One region of the Embleya sp. NPDC059213 genome, then DNA from elsewhere that is predicted to be linked to it. Evidence: riboswitches for the same ligand, from Rfam matches in the RefSeq annotation. Region 1 holds a riboswitch; each other region holds the start of a gene.
What was found. A riboswitch is a leader RNA that binds a small molecule or an ion and turns the genes downstream of it on or off. The one in region 1 is predicted to bind cyclic di-AMP.

Region 2: it holds a riboswitch for cyclic di-AMP, as region 1 does, so the genes downstream of both, ACFXMF_RS44735 (NlpC/P60 family protein) here and ACFXMF_RS02865 (transglycosylase family protein) in region 1, are expected to answer to the same signal.
Region 3: it holds a riboswitch for cyclic di-AMP, as region 1 does, so the genes downstream of both, ACFXMF_RS44510 (transglycosylase family protein) here and ACFXMF_RS02865 (transglycosylase family protein) in region 1, are expected to answer to the same signal.

Annotation. Positions count from the first base shown of each region.
Region 1 covers NZ_JBHZAV010000004.1:65,816-71,722, reverse strand. Annotated here, with positions in the region: gene ACFXMF_RS02880 (low specificity L-threonine aldolase) at 58-1,125, opposite strand; gene ACFXMF_RS02875 (SDR family NAD(P)-dependent oxidoreductase) at 1,107-1,808, opposite strand; gene ACFXMF_RS02870 (DUF6421 family protein) at 1,855-3,231, opposite strand; gene ACFXMF_RS02865 (transglycosylase family protein) at 3,942-4,574, opposite strand; cyclic di-AMP (ydaO/yuaA leader) riboswitch at 4,680-4,874, opposite strand; gene ACFXMF_RS02860 (EthD family reductase) at 5,066-5,401, opposite strand; gene ACFXMF_RS02855 (phosphoenolpyruvate hydrolase family protein) at 5,483-5,907, opposite strand, start outside.
Region 2 covers NZ_JBHZAV010000275.1:566-5,417, reverse strand. Annotated here, with positions in the region: gene ACFXMF_RS44735 (NlpC/P60 family protein) at 68-1,156, opposite strand; cyclic di-AMP (ydaO/yuaA leader) riboswitch at 1,166-1,309, opposite strand; gene ACFXMF_RS44730 (hypothetical protein) at 1,647-2,003, shown strand; gene ACFXMF_RS44725 (PIG-L deacetylase family protein) at 2,022-2,741, opposite strand; gene pcrA (DNA helicase PcrA) at 2,861-4,852, shown strand, end outside.
Region 3 covers NZ_JBHZAV010000268.1:4,743-9,594, forward strand. Annotated here, with positions in the region: gene ACFXMF_RS44495 (ATP-binding protein) at 1-125, opposite strand, end outside; gene ACFXMF_RS44500 (aldo/keto reductase) at 380-1,252, shown strand; gene ACFXMF_RS44505 (hypothetical protein) at 1,353-1,604, opposite strand; cyclic di-AMP (ydaO/yuaA leader) riboswitch at 2,342-2,573, shown strand; gene ACFXMF_RS44510 (transglycosylase family protein) at 2,605-3,870, shown strand; gene ACFXMF_RS44515 (glycerophosphodiester phosphodiesterase family protein) at 4,021-4,852, opposite strand, start outside.

The sequences.
Region 1 (5,907 bases):
CGCGAAGGCGGGCCGGGACTTACCGTCCCCGGCCCGCCGACCATCCGTGTGCACGCCCTACCGCGCGCCCAACTCCTCGCCGAGCGCGCTCGCGAACGCCTCGATGTCGCCCTCGGTGGTGTCGAAGGACGTCATCCAGCGCACCTCACCGATCGACTCGTCCCACGTGTAGAACCGGAACCGCTTCTGCATGCGCTCGGTGACGTCCGGGGGCAGCACCGCGAAGACCGCGTTCGCCTGCGGCATGCGACTGAGCGTCACACCGTCCAGGTCGACCACCTTCTCCGCGAGCAACGTCGCCATCGCGTTCGCGTGCCGGGCGTTGCGCAGCCACAGGTCACCGGCGAGCAGCGCCTCGAACTGCACCGACACGAAGCGCATCTTCGAGGCCAGTTGCATCGCGGCCTTGCGCAGGTAGCCGACGCCGCGCGCCGCGTCGGGGTTGAGCACCACGACGGCCTCGCCGAACATCAGGCCGCTCTTGGTGCCGCCGAAGGACAACACGTCCACCCCGACGTCGGTGCTCAGCGCGCGCAGCGGCACATCCAGCGCCGCGGCCGCGTTGGCCAGGCGCGAGCCGTCCAGATGCGCGAGCATGCCGTGCTCGTGCGCGTGGGCGACCAAGGCGGCGATCTCGTCCGGCGTGTAGACGGTGCCCAGTTCGGTGCTCTCCGCGAAGGAGACCACCCGGGGCTGCGCCCGGTGCTGGTCGCCCCAGCCCCACGCGTGGGTGTCCACGAGTTCGGGGGTGAGCTTGCCGTCGGGGGTGTCCACGGTGAGCAGTTTCAGACCGGCCACCTTCTCCGGCGCACCGCACTCGTCCACGTGGATGTGCGCGGACGCCGCACAGATCACCGACTCCCAGCGGTCGGTCATCGACTGGAGACCGACCACGTTGGCGCCGGTGCCGTTGAACACCGGGAACACCTGCGCGCGTTCGCCGAAGTGCGCCCGGAAGACGTCGGCGAGGTGCTCGGTGTACACGTCCTCGCCGTACGAGATCTGGTGGCCACCGTTGGCCGCGCCGATCGCGGCCAACACCTCGGGGTGGATGCCCGCGTAGTTGTCGCTCGCGAAGCCGCGCGCGTCGGGGTCGTGACGCGGGGTCAGGGGACGTTCAGGCACAGTCTTTTCCCGTTCAGGTCGATTGCCGCGGTGGTCCACAGGCCGGCGATCTCGTCGGCCAGGTCGACCACGTCGGTGAAGCCGGCGAATTTTGCGTTGGGTCGAGCCTGCCGCATCGCGTCGTTCACGAGCGCCTTGACCACCAGGATGGTGGCCGCCGCGTCGCTCTCGGCGAACGCGTCGGCGAGCGCGAGCGTCCAGGTCTCCGCAGCCGCCTTGGCCGCCGCGTAGCCCGCGTTGCCCTGGGTCGGTCGGCCGGCCGCCGCCGCGGAGACCAACACGAAGCGCCCGTTCGCACTGCGGGCGAGCGCCTCGTGGAAGGCGAGGCTGGTGTGCTGCACGGTGCGCACGAGCAGGTCGTGCAGGAAGGCCCAGTCGTCGAGCGAGTTGTCTCCGAACTTCTTGCCCCCGCGCCACCCGCCGACCAGGTGCACGAGGCCGTCCACCCGACCGTGCTCGCGCTCGACGTCCGCCGCCCATCGGCGGGTGGCGGCCGCGTCCAGCAGATCCACCACCGCGCCGCGGGCCCCGGGCGCCGCGTCCACGCTGTCGCGCAACCGCTCGGCGTTCGCGTCCGCGCCGTACACGTGCGCACCGGCCCGCGTCAGCCGCGCGAGCACCGCGTGGCCGGCGGGCCCACCCGCGCCGGCGACCGCGATCACCGCACCGTCGAGACCGTTCATCGCACCCACTCCTCGTTCACCGTGTCGTTCGCCGCGCCGTTGGCCGTCACGACGCCTCGGCCGCCCGCTCGGTCGAATCCTGCGCGGGGCTGTCCGCGGTGATCCCCCGGGTCGAGGCGATCACCTCGCGCAGTCGCCGGTTGAGCGCCTCGTAGAACATGCTCAGCGGGAACTCGTCCGGCAACACCGCGTCCACGAGCGCCTTCGGCGGCCCGTCGATCGGCAGCGCGGCGGCTCCCTTGGCCCACACCGAACCGGGGTGCGGCTGCACGTACTCGGCGACCAGCGCGTAACCGGCCAGCCAGTGGCCGACCTTCGAGCGATCCACCCCCGCGCGGTAGAGCCGGTCCACCTCGTCGTAGAGCCCGAGCACCGCGTCGGTGATCCGATCCCAGTCCACGGTGAGCCGATTGTCCGCCCACTCGACCACACCCGCGCGATGCAGGTAGGCGAACAGCAGTTGGCCGCCCAACCCGTCGTAGTTGCGCACCCGGCCGCCGGTGACCGGGAAGCGGAACAGCCGGTCGAAGATCACCGCGTACTGCACCGAACGAGCGGTCGACACGCCCTCCTCGGCCAGTCGCACCGCCTCGCGGAACGCGGTCAGGTCACACCGCAGCTCCTCCAGCGCGTACATCCAGAACGGCATCCGCTGCTTGATCATGAACGGGTCGAACGGCATCGGACCGCGCATGTGGCTGCGGTCGTGGATCAGGTCCCACAACACGAACGCGTCCTGGGCGAGTTGCTGGCTCTGCACCAACTCCGCCGCCTCCGGCGGAAGTTCCAGGCCGAGCGTGCGCGCCGCAGCGGCGCCGACCCGACGGAAGCGAGCCGCCTCGCGGTCGCAGAAGATGCCGCCCCAGGTGTACTGCGGCACCTCGCGCACGGCCACCGTCTCCGGGAAGAGCACCGCAGAGTCGGTGTCGTAGCCGTCGGTGAAGTCGACGAACGCGATCGGCACGAACATCGCGTTGTCGTAGCGCCCGGCCTCCAACTCGGCCAGCCACTGCGGCCACACCACCCGCAGCAGCACCGCCTCGACGTTGCGCTTCGGGTTGCCGTTCTGGGTGTTCATCGGGAACACGACGAGGTGCTCCAGCCCGTCCCGCCGGTCCCGCTCCGGGCGAAACGCGACGAGCGAGTCCAGGAAGTCGGGGCGGCCGAAACCGTCCGCCGACCAGCGCCGGAAGTCGGCCACGACGGCATCGAGGTACGCCTCGTCGTGCGGGAACAGCGGTGCGAGCCCGGTGATCGAGGAGGTGATGTCGGCCACCAGCGCCCGGGCGGACGCGTGCCCGGACGGCTCGATCGAACCGTCCTCGGCCTGCAACGGACGCAGGTCGGCGACGGACCGTTTGAGCACGGGCCACAGCGGGTGATCGACGGCGGTACGGACGGCTACGCGGGTCATGTTCGACATGGAACCCTCTCAGGAGAAAGCAGGAACCACGGTCAGGCGAACCTATGTCAAAAGATTTTAACGCCGCAAGGCCCTTCCAAACGCAATCTTATCGTCATGGGTATGTTTTGCCCGAATAAGTTGAGATTGCCGGGCGGCCCTGTTCGATCATCTCCCGGGCGCGGCGGCGGTGCATCCGGCACCTCTGGAGGAAGGCTCAAGATTTCGCCGACCCGGTCGCCGAGGTCTGTGGCTATCGACCGTCGATCCGGCCCGTCCCTACAGTTTCGTCCTGCTTGATGGAATACCAATTCCGTATAGCGGAATATTGGCCGGGGAGCGCCCTCGGATCCGCATCCACTCCCGCTGCCCGATCCCGCGAACGATCCTGCGATCCCGCATGTCCGATGGGCCGGGCCGTCCCGCGACGGCACCCGATGTGGAGGCACCGATCATGGGCTGGAGAACCACCAGGAAGACCGTTGCCGGCGAGAACGCGGCCGAGGCGCCGGGCGGGCCGCCCCGCCGGCGGGGCGGCGCCCGTGCATCCCGTGGACGAGATCCTGCCGCCGGGGCGAATGCCGGCCGGCGCCCTGCAACACGTGGCCACGCTGTTCGGCACCGTCGCGGCGGCGCGCACCCCGGGCTCGCCCGTCCGCGCCTGACCGTTGCCCCGAAACGGGCGTAGGCCCCGCCGAAGTACTCGGCGGGGCCTACGTGGTGGCGCTGGATCAGACGGCGAGCTGGGTGCCCACCGAGATCAGGTGGGGGTTGCCCCCGATGACGCCCGCGTTCGCGGCGTACAGGGCCTTGTAGCCACCCTTGACGCCGAGCTTCGCGGCGACGCCGGAGAGCGTGTCACCGGCCTTGACGGTGTACTTGCCGGAACCCGAAGTCTGCTTGGTCGCGGCCGACTTCGGCGCGTCCTGCTTGTCCTGCTTGTCCTGCACCTGGACCTTCGGCGCGTTGCCGGTGGAGGTCTTCGGCGCGTTCTCGGTCACGGACTCGGCCTTGGGCGCGGCCTTCGGCTCGACCTTGCTCTTGGTCTTGCCGGTGGTCGCGGAGTCGGCCGTGGCGGAGGCGTTGCCGCCCTTGCCCAGGCCGGCCTTCTGCGAGCAGACCGGCCAGGCGCCCGGACCCTGGCTCGCCAGGACCCGCTCGGCGACCGCGATCTGCTGGTCCTTGGTGGCCTGCGCGGCGCTGGAGGCGTACTGGCTGCCGCCGAACGCGTTCCAGGTGCTCGGGGTGAACTGCAGACCGCCGGAGAAGCCGTTGCCCGTGTTGATACCCCAGTTCCCGGTGCTCTCGCACTGGGCGACCGCGTCCCACGTGGACGAGGTCGCGGCGCTCGCGCTGCCCGTCATGCCCACGAGGGGAAGGACGAGACCCGCACCGGCGGCGACGGCGATGCCGGCGCGACGGCCACGAGAGAGCGAGCGAACGGGAGCGGTGATGGCACGGAAGGTCATTTATTACCTCGTCGGGCGCCTACGAAGTTAGCTGTCGGGTTCGGACGATTGGCCCGGCCTCGCCTGCAACAGGCATGGCTTCACCCCAGACATCGACGTGGCCGATGTCGGCACTCACTTGGTTCCCCCGCTCCTGCCGCCAGTCGATATCGACTGCTTCCCTCGGGCGGCGGCAGGATTCGGCGTACCACCCGGGGAGTCCGCTTGTGCGAACAACCACGAAGCTACGCACCGCTCCGCCGGGTTGGCAAACATTTCGGGTGATTTGTGAGGTGCCCCATAGGGCGGAATAACACCGATTTGCCCGATATGTCGCCAACCCCGCAGGTCACGGCTTCGACGTCCACGGTGCGCAGCCGCGTGCTCACCCGTGCTTCAGCGACGAGCTATTCCGTCGCGGGCAGCTCCACAGGTACGACTACCCGCTCCTCGTCCCACAGGAACGTCGCCCCGCCGGTCGCGAAATTGGCGACGTCGGCCACCGCGGCCCGCCCCTCCGGCGAATCCAGGGTCGCTTCGATACCGGCGCGGGTCGGTGCGTACAGCCCGACCACCAGGTAATAGGGCGGCTGCGCGCCGGACGGATCCGGTTCGCACTTGCCGATGGTCCAGCCGGTCAACCCGGGCATGGTGCGGGCGAGCGGGACGTGCTTCTCCCAGTAATAGGTGTCGAACGCCGCCGGGTCCTCGGGGTGGCCATAGAGCACGGTCAGCTTGTACATGCCGAATCCTCACGATCGTGTGGTGGATGTGGGTCCTGCCGGTGGTGCCCGGTGCGTCCGGCGCGCCGGCGCCGGATGGAACTAGCGCGCGGCGATGCTCTTGAACGCCCGCGCCTGCTCGGTGATGGCCACCTCGGTGGGCAGCCGTTCCATGCTGGAGGCGCCGAAGAAGCCGACCACGCCGGTGGTGTGGGCCAGCACGTACGCGGCGTCCTCGGGTTCGGCGATCGGCCCGCCGTGGCACAGCACCAGCACGTCGGGGTTCACCTCCGCCGCCGCGTCGCGCATGAGCTGCACCCGCTCCACCGCCTGGTCGAGGGTGACCGCGGTGGTCGCGCCGATGCTGCCCTTGGTGGTCAGTCCCAGATGCGGGACCAGGATGTCGGCGCCCGCCGCGGTCATCGCCCGGGCCTGCTCGGCGTCGAAGACGTAGGGGGCGGTCAGCAGGCCGCGCTCGGCGGCCAGCCGGATCATCTCCACCTCCAGGTCGTAGCCCATCCCGGTCT
Region 2 (4,852 bases), on a different contig from region 1:
GCGGCCGCCCCCCCGCGAACCATCCGGCGGGTGGGCGCCGTCGTGATGGTACGGGCGACCGATGGACCTAGCCGGGTCGAATGGCCGCGAGGAACGGCATCGAGTCGAGCGGGGCCTTGGTCACGGTCTTGCCCGGTCGCGGGGCGTGCACGATCTGGCCGTTGCCGATGTACATGCCCACGTGCCGGTTGTCCGAGTAGAAGAAGACCAGGTCGCCCGGTTGCAGGGCGCTCTTGGCGATCCGCGGACCGTCGTTGATCTGGGTCCAGGTGGTGCGGGTGAGCGAGACGTTCGCGGCCTTCCAGGACGCCTGGGTCAGGCCCGAGCAGTCGTACGAGCCGGGGCCCTCGGCGCCGGAGACGTACGGCTTGCCGATCTGCGCCAACGCGAAGTTGATCGCGGCCTGGGCCCGGCCGGAGGCCGGGATGTTGGTCGCCGGCGGCGTTTCCTTGTCCTTGTCCCGCGAGCTGCGGTCGTTGCTCCGCGAGGTGGAGTCGTTCGCGTGCTCGTCCGAGTCCAGGACGTCCTTCTTCTGCTGCTCGGTGAGCGTGTTCAGAAGTCGGTTCGCCTCGGCCAGCTTGGCCTGGATGTCGGTCTTGTTCTTGTTCAGCTCGGTGCGCAGCTTCTCCAGATCGGCGAGCTGCGCGGACGCCTCGGTGCGGTCCTGCTGGAGGACGCGGGCCTGCGCCGCGATCTGCTTCAGCTTGGCGGCCTGCTGGCCGTCGAGCTGGGACATCATCTGCGACTTCTGCAGGTAGCCCTCGGGGTCGCCGCTGAGCGCGAGCGAGAGCGACGGGGGCAGGCCGCCGGTGCGGTACTGGTTGGCCGCCAGGACACCGATCTGGTCGCGCAGGGCGTTCAGCGCGGTCTGTTCCTCGGTGATCCGGGCCTGCGTCTGGTTCGCGGTGCCCTGCTGCTTGGTGATCTGCTCCTCGACGCCGTTGGCGGCGTCGGTGGCCTTGACCACGTCGCTGTGCAGTTGGTTGACGCGATCCTTGGTCTGCTGGAACGTCTGCGCGGGATCCGCGCTCGCGGTGCCGGCGAAGGTCATCACGCCGGTCATGGTCGCCGCGGCCGTGACGACGGTCGCTGCGGTACGCACGGCGGTGCGCGGCTTGGGCTTGCGGTGCTGCCCGGGTCGACGTTGGGACGCCACTGGTGGCGGGTCTCCTTCCTCGGCCGCCTACCGGGTTAGCTGACGGGTTCGGGCGGAAGAAGGCGCCCTACGGTGCCGGAGCACCGATTCACCCCAGGGACTGCGAGGGTCCCCGGTTCCGGCTTCGCATCGCGATGACGGCGGTTGCCCGACATCACCGAAAGACGTCCCCGAATTCGGCGGAGGCGATCGTGCCGACCGGGTGGCCGACGTCGAGTCCGATCGCCTGTCGGAGAACACTAGTCACAGCCGTGTCACGACCATCACCATTGGCCCCTGCATTGCCAAAACTTTACCAATCCCGCCGTTTCCTTCTCCGCGTATCACGGGAAAAGCGCCCGGATTCCCGAAAGTCGATCTTGAGTCGATTTGGCGAATATTGCCGGCATATGACCCGCCGATGATCATCGACCGGCCGCCGGCTAAGCTGCGGCGGCAACTGCAGCGGCGTCCCGGATGCCGCGCGACGGTCGACGAGGAGTTGTACGACGTGGACGTTCTGCGGCAGATCCTGCTGATCCTGCACATCGTGGGCATCGCGTCCCTGCTCGGCGGCTTCCTCACCCAGATGTCCGCGCTGCGCGCCGGCGACGGGCGGATCGTGCCCGCGATGACGCACGGCGCGCTGACCATGCTGGTCACCGGCCTGGCGCTGGTCGGCGTGGTCCAGGCGGGTCTGGACAAGGACGTGGACAACGCCAAGATCGGCACCAAGCTGGTGATCCTGCTGGCCATCCTGCTGCTGGTCTGGGGCAATCGCGCCGCGGACCGGGTGTCCTCGAAGGTGCTCGGCGCGATCGGCCTGTTGACCGTGGCGAACATCGCCATCGCGGTCATGTGGACCTGAGGCCCGGGCCGCCCCGCCCTACCGGGTGTCCACCACCCGGAACACCTCGGCCATCAGCCCCGCCCCCAGCCCGAAGCGCTCGGCGTTGCCGGTGAGCATCCCGGCGACCTGCTCGCGCAGCCCGGACAGGTGACTCGTCTGACTCGCGTGCGACAACAGCGCCGCCATCTTGCGTTCGAACACCGCGCTCACCTCGACCGCGTGATCCGGTGCCGGCGTCGGCGACAACCACGTCTCCGACACGGTCCACTCCTTCAGCCCCTCCACCTCCAGCAGCTCGGGGTGCGCGAACGGATTCCGGGCGTCCGGATAGATCGCCCGCATCGCCGCCTCGCCCGCCTCCAGATGATCCGGATGACTGGGCGCGAGCCGGTTCCAGTCCCGCTCCGGGCTCGGGATCACCATGCGCTGCGGTCGCACCTGCCGGATCACCCGGGTGATGTCGCGCCGCAGCTCGAAGGTCGCCGCCAGCCGCCCGTCCGGATGACCGAGCCAGTACAACCGCCGCACCCCCACGTGCGCCGCCGCCGCGCTCTGCTCGGCCCGCCGGATCCCGCCGATCTCGGACCGCGGCACCGCCGGGTCGAAGCCGCCCGCGTCCCCGTCGGTGACCAGGCAATAGCTCACCTCGATCCCGGCCTCGGTCCAGGTCGCCACCGTCCCGGCCGCCCCGTAATCGATGTCGTCGGGGTGCGCGGCCAGCACCAGGACCCGCTCCACGTCGCGATCGTCCAGCACGATGTACTCCTTGATCCGGTCGACCCGACGACGGGAAACCCGTCGTCGGCGCGACGATCCTCGCTCGGTACAAAGGGCCGAGCACGACTCGCTTGTTACCCACCTAGACTCGGGGAACGATGAGCAGCCTCTTCGACGACATCCCCCTGCCCGGTTTCGAGACCGCGGCCAAGAAGTCCCCCACGAGCCCCGCGGACGACATCCCGCTGCCGCCCGAGCCGGACGACAACCAGGTATACGGCCTGCCGGAGGACTATCCGGAGGACCTCTACGAAGGGCAGTACGCGCCGCCGGCCGAGCCGCGCGACGCCTACTACCGCAACGGCGCCCCGCGCCCGGTGGTCGATCCGGCCCGGTTGCTCGACGGGATGAACCCGCAACAGCGCGCCGCGGTCGTCCACGAAGGGACCCCGCTGCTCATCGTGGCCGGCGCGGGCTCCGGCAAGACCCGCGTGTTGACCCATCGCATCGCCCACCTGCTCGCCGCGCGCGGTGCGCACCCCGGCGAGATCCTGGCGATCACCTTCACCAACAAGGCCGCCGCCGAGATGCGCGAGCGGGTGGAGGCACTGGTCGGACCGCGCACCAAGGCGATGTGGGTGTCCACGTTCCACTCGGCGTGCGTGCGCGTCCTGCGGCAGCAGTACAAGAAGCTCGGCATGAGTTCGTCGTTCTCGATCTACGACTCGGCCGACCAGCAGCGGCTGATGGCGATGGTCTGTCGCGACCTGGACCTGGACCCGAAGAAGTTCCCGCCGCGCAAGTTCAACGCGCAGGTGTCCAACCTCAAGAACGAGCTGATCGATCACGAGGACTTCGCCGCGAAGGCGATCAACGAGACCGAGCGCATCCTGGCGCAGGCGTACACGATGTACCAGGAGCGGCTGCGCCAGGCCAACGCGCTGGACTTCGACGACCTGATCATGACCACGGTGCACCTGCTCCAGGCGTTCCCGGACGTCGCGGAGCACTACCGGCGGCGCTTTCGACACGTGCTGGTCGACGAGTACCAGGACACCAACCACGCGCAGTACATGCTGGTGCGCGAATTGGTCGGCGGCGCCGCGGGCAGCGGCCCGCGCCTTACCGCGGACGGCGAATTGGTCAACCCCGCCGAGGCCGGGCTCGTCGGGCTCGAACCGGCCGAGCTGTGCGTGGTGGGTGACGCGGACCAGTCGATCTACGCGTTCCGCGGCGCGACCATCCGCAACATCCTCGACTTCGAGGCGGACTACCCGAACGCCCGGACCATCCTGCTGGAGCAGAACTACCGGTCCACACAGACCATCCTGAGCGCGGCCAACGCGGTGATCGAGCGCAACAGCAACCGGCGCGCGAAGAACCTGTGGACGGACGCCGGCGCGGGCTCCGCGATCGTCGGCTACGTCGCGGACGACGAGCACGACGAGGCCCAGTTCGTCGCGGACGAGGTGGATCGGCTCACCGACGCGGGCAAGACCAAGCCGGGCCAGGTCGCGGTGTTCTACCGGACCAACGCCCAGTCCCGGGTGTTCGAGGAAGTGTTCATCCGGGTCGGGCTGCCGTACAAGGTCGTCGGCGGCGTGCGCTTCTACGAGCGCCGCGAGGTCCGCGACGTGCTCGCGTATCTGCGACTGCTGGCCAACCCGGACGACACGGTCTCGCTGCGACGGATCCTGAACGTGCCCAAGCGCGGCATCGGCGACCGGGCCGAGGCGTGCCTGGACGTGCTGGCCGCGCGCGACCGGATCCCGTTCGCCCAGGCGCTGCGCCGGGCGGAGGACGCGCCGGGCCTGGCCAAGCGGTCCGCCAACGCGGTCAACGGCTTCGTCCGGTTGCTGGACGACCTCACCGCGGTCGTGGACGGTGGCGCGGGTCCGGCCACCGTGCTGGAGGCGATCCTGGAACAGACCGGCTACCTGGCCGAGTTGCAGGCGTCCAGCGACCCGCAGGACGAGACCCGGATCGAGAACCTCCAGGAACTCGCGGCGGTCGCACTGGAGTTCGAGCAGGCCCAGGCCCAGGAGGGCGGCGGCGGCACACTGGCCGACTTCCTGGAGCGGGTCTCCCTGGTGGCCGACTCCGACCAGATCCCCACCGACGGCGACGACGGCGGCGTGGTCACCCTGATG
Region 3 (4,852 bases), on a different contig from region 1:
GTCAGCGCGTTGATGCACTCCGACAGCGAGAAGACCGACTCCTGGCCGAGTTCGGTCGTGGTGTCGATCAGGTGCACCACCGCCGCGAGGTCCTCCTCGCGATAGTCCTGTATGAGCCAGACCATGAACAGCTCCATCCGTGGATCGAGTGCCTCGACGAGTGGCACACACTAGGGAGCAGCGCCCTGCCGCGAATGCGTCGTTGTGTACAAGTACGCGCCCGAACTTGGTCATCCTGCGGATGGACACGTCACCGGGGACCTGCACCACGCGTGCGGGACGTATCCCGGTGACCACGCCCGAGGCCGGGGGCACAATGGCCTCGACCTCGTCCGCGCCGTCCGGCCCGCCCGGGCCGCCCGACCCCTACGGAGAACCGATGACCGTCTCGTCCGCGTCCGGCCCCGCCCACGCCTCCGGTGTCTTCCCGCTCGGCGGCGACCTGCCGGTGCACCGGCTCGGGTACGGCGCCATGCAACTCACCGGAACCGGTGTCTGGGGCGAACCAAAGGACCGCCAAGAGGCGATCCGGGTATTGCGCCGCGCCGTCGAACTGGGGGTGAATCTGATCGATACGGCCGACTCGTACGGCCCGTTCGTCAACGAACAACTCATCCGTGAGGCGCTGCACCCGTACGCCGAGGACGTGGTGATCGCCACCAAGGGCGGCTTCGCCCGCACCGGACCGGGCGAATGGCGCGCCCTGGGCCGGCCCGAATACCTGCGCCAGCAGACCGAACTGAGCCTGCGTCACCTCGGCCTGGAGCGGATCGACCTCTACCAGCTGCACCGGATCGACCCGCAGGTCCCGCTCGCGGACCAGCTCGGTGAACTCGGCGCGTTGCAGCAGGAGGGCAAGATCCGGCACATCGGCCTGTCCGAGGTCACCGTGGAGCAGTTGCGCCAGGCCCGGGAGATCGTCGAGATCGTCTCCGTGCAGAACCTGTACAACCTGGCCGACCGCAAGTCGGAGAGCGTGCTCGACTACGCGACGGCCGAGAACATCGCGTTCATCCCGTGGTTCCCGATCGCCACCGGCCAACTCGCGCGGCCGGGCGGTCCGTTGGAGCAGGTCGCCAAGGAACAGGGCGCCGCGCCCTCACAGTTGGCGCTGGCCTGGCTGCTGCACCGCTCCCCGGTCTTGCTGCCGATCCCGGGCACCTCCAGCGTCGCGCACCTGGAGGAGAACACCGAGGCGGCCCGAATCCGACTGTCCGACGAGCAGTTCGAGGCGCTGTCCGCCGCGGTCTGAGCCCGATCGCCGACCCGCCGGGTCGGCCGGAAACGATGTCGAGGGCGGCTGTTCGACCCGCGGGTCCGCGGTGTCGACGGCCGCCCTCGTCGGTATCGGCTCAGCCCGGTGCCGGGACGATCCGCACGCTCCACCCGTCCTCGATCTCGGCGCCGTCGATGGTGATCGCCTCCACCGTGCGCGACCTCGGGTCGATGTCGGCCACCACACCCTCACCCGCGTAGCGCGGATGGCCCGATGCGCCGACCTCGCCGGTGGCCTCGACCACCGCCGAGCGCACCGCCGGGCCCCGGGCGTCGGCGGCCATGTCCTGGTCGTTGAACGGGAAGATGGCAATCTCGAATCGTTCCATGCCCGCCCCCATGCCCCCACCCCCTCCGTCCCAAGCCACCCGATCGACGAGGTTGGCGGGCCTGAATACGGGGGGTGACCGGGGCCGGGCCCGAACGGGACCGGCCGCGCCCGGTGCCGCGAGCGTCCCGTCGCCGGGACCGCCGAGCCGATACGGCTCCCGGTCGCGCTCGACCGGGCACCCGCTACGAGGTCCCGGGAGACCACCGCCGACAACCCCGAACGCGCCGCCCTGATGCAACGGGCCATCTCGACCCACCCGCGCCACGTACTCGGTATCGACGACGCCGGCCGGGCAGCGAAACAGCAGGCTCTGCCGGAGAGCGTCGTCCCCATGAGGCGGATCGAATCCAAGTGAAGCCCCGAGACGCGCACCACTTCCCGGCGGTCACAACCCCGGCGGAGACCGGGCCGGCAGGCAAATTGGGACGTATATATGGGGGTAATTCGGACGCTCCGCTATCGAGCGCATGACGCACGTCACATCACGCATACCGATGGTCAGGAACTCGTACGCAGCGTGAACCGAGTTTTCCGGAATTTCACCCATGGTGATTCCCCTATCGGCTCAGCGTGAGCAACTCGGGCACAATGCGTACCGCGTCCGGGACTTTAGGTCCCGATATTCCACGCTTACGTCCTGATTTTTCGGTTTCGGCGAATCGTGATGTTTGGTTCCCGGTCGGGGTGTGCGTAGCTTGGTGCTTCGCCACACCGGTCCGGTGCTCGGCGAAATGGTCTCCCGGTTCGCCGAATCCTGCCGCCGGAGCGAGGCCACGGTACGAAACCCGAAAGGCAGGAGCGGGGGAACCAAGTGGAATGCCGTCCCGGGCGTCTGTGACGCAGACGCCCATTCGGACGGCTTGGGGTGAAGCCGTGCCCGTCCCTCTCACGAGGGCCGAACACGGCCGGGCGAGACTCTCCAGCCCGAATCCGACAGCTCACTTCGTAGGCGTGGGAGAAGGAAAATCTTCGTGCAGTCGTTCAACACCCCTGCCCGTATGCCCAAGAAGACGCGTCTCGCGCTCACCCTCGGAATGGCCGGCGCGATCGTCGCCGCCCCGCTGATCACCGGTCTCGCGACCGCCAACGCCGCCTCCGTCTCCACCTGGGACAAGGTCGCCATGGGCGAGAGCTCGGGCAACTGGCACATCAACACCGGCAACGGTTTCTACGGTGGCCTGCAGTTCACCCAGAGCACCTGGAACGAGTTCGGCGGTCAGCAGTACGCCCCGCGTGCCGACCTGGCCACCAAGGACCAGCAGATCGCCATCGCGGAGAAGGTCCTCGCCGTGCAGGGCCCCGGCGCGTGGCCGAACACCTCCGGCCCGGCGGGTCTGACCAAGGGCGGCGCCAAGCCCGCCGTCTCGCCGAGCACCAAGGCCGCCGGCTCGGCCAAGACCTCGGTCACGGTGGCCCCCAAGGCCGCCGAGAAGCCGGCCGAGTCCGCGCCGACCACCGCCCCGGCCCCGAAGATCGAGGTCGTCCCGGCCGCCGCGTCGACCACCTCCTCGTACTCCGTGGTCAAGGGTGACACCCTGTCCAAGATCGCCGCGGACAAGGCCGTCACCGGTGGTTGGCACAAGCTGTACGCCGACAACCGCGCCGTGATCGGTGGCAACCCGGACGTCATCCAGATCGGTCAGAAGCTCAAGCTGTCCGGCAAGGCCAAGGCCGCCGCCACCGCCAAGGCCGAGGTCGCGCCGAAGGCCGCGCCCAAGACCGAGACCACGACCACGACCACGTCGCAGGCCAAGCCCTCCGCGTCGGTGAAGGTCGCTCCGAAGACCACGGTCAAGGAGAAGGCCCCGGTCGCGACCAAGGGTGCCTCGGTCAAGGCCGGCAGCTCCTCGGTCAACGCCTCCGGCTACGTCGCTCCCGTGAGCGGCTCGCTGGGCACCGCGTTCGGCACCGGCGGCAAGCTGTGGTCCAGCGGCAGCCACACCGGCCAGGACTTCGTGGTCGGCACCGGCACCTCGGTGAAGGCGATCACCTCGGGCACCGTGGTCAGCGCCGGCAACGGTGGTGCCTACGGCAACGAGGTCGTCATCAAGCACGCGGACGGCAAGTACTCGCAGTACGCGCACCTGTCCAGCATCAGCGTTCGCGTCGGTGCCACGGTGAGCACCGGTCAGCAGATCGGCCTCTCCGGCGCGACCGGCAACGTGACCGGCCCGCACCTGCACTTCGAGATCCGCACCACCCCGAACTACGGCAGCGGCATCAACCCGGTCACCTACCTGCGCGCGCACGGCGTCAACCTCTGATCCGAGCGTCAACAGGCAGTAACCGCACGGCGACAGCCGCCGTGCAGTAGCCGCAGCCAGGGCCGGGCCCGTCGACCACGTGTCGACGGGCCCGGCCCTTTTCCGCGCCCGGACCCTTTCCGCGCCCGGCCCGCGGTGCGGCCGGATCGATCAGCCGCGAGCCGGATACCGCTTGGGCAGCGGCAGTCCGCGCGCGGCCAGCAACTCCCGCAACCGGTCCGGGTAGTCGGTGATCAGGCCGTCCACGCCGTCGTCCATCAACTTGGCCATGGTCGCCGGGTCGTCGATGGTCCACGGCACGACCTTGATGCCCCGCGCGTGCGCCCGGGCGACCATCTCCCGGGTCACGTACGGACGGTAGTCGGGATCGGTCACCTTGCCGTTCTGCGGGAAACCGTGCACGGGCGAGAAGGTGCCGGCCCCGAACGAGGCGATCGCGCGCAGCGGGTCGCCGCCGAAGTCGTCGATGTCCAGGCCGCCCAGCCAGGGCGAGGCGCCGGGCTTGCCGACCTGAAGGAAGTCGTAGTTGGTCAACGCGACCAGCGGCAGGCGCGGTTCGACCTGGCGCATGCGCTTGAGCGCACCCCAGTCGAAGCTTTGAATGGTGACCTGGCGCAACAGCCCGGCCCGGCGCACCTCGCGCGCCACCGTCTGCACGAACTGCTCGCGCGGCGCGGTCTCCTGAGGCGCGCCGGCCTCGACCTTGGTCTCCACGTTGAGCTTCACGCCGTGCGCGTGCCGACGCCGGACCAGGTCGAACACCTCGGTGAGCAGCGGCATTCGGGCGCCGGGCGAGGTGGTCTGCGTGGGGAAACCGGGGAACTGCCGCGACCCGCAGTCCAACGTGCGGACCTGGGCCAGGCTGAGCGTGTTGACGTACTTGCCGACGTAGGGGAACTCCGGGTCGCCGGCCCGCACCGGTGCGGTGTCGGCGCACTTGCGCCCGTCGACCTTGCGGTCGTGGGTGACCACGGCGCGGCCG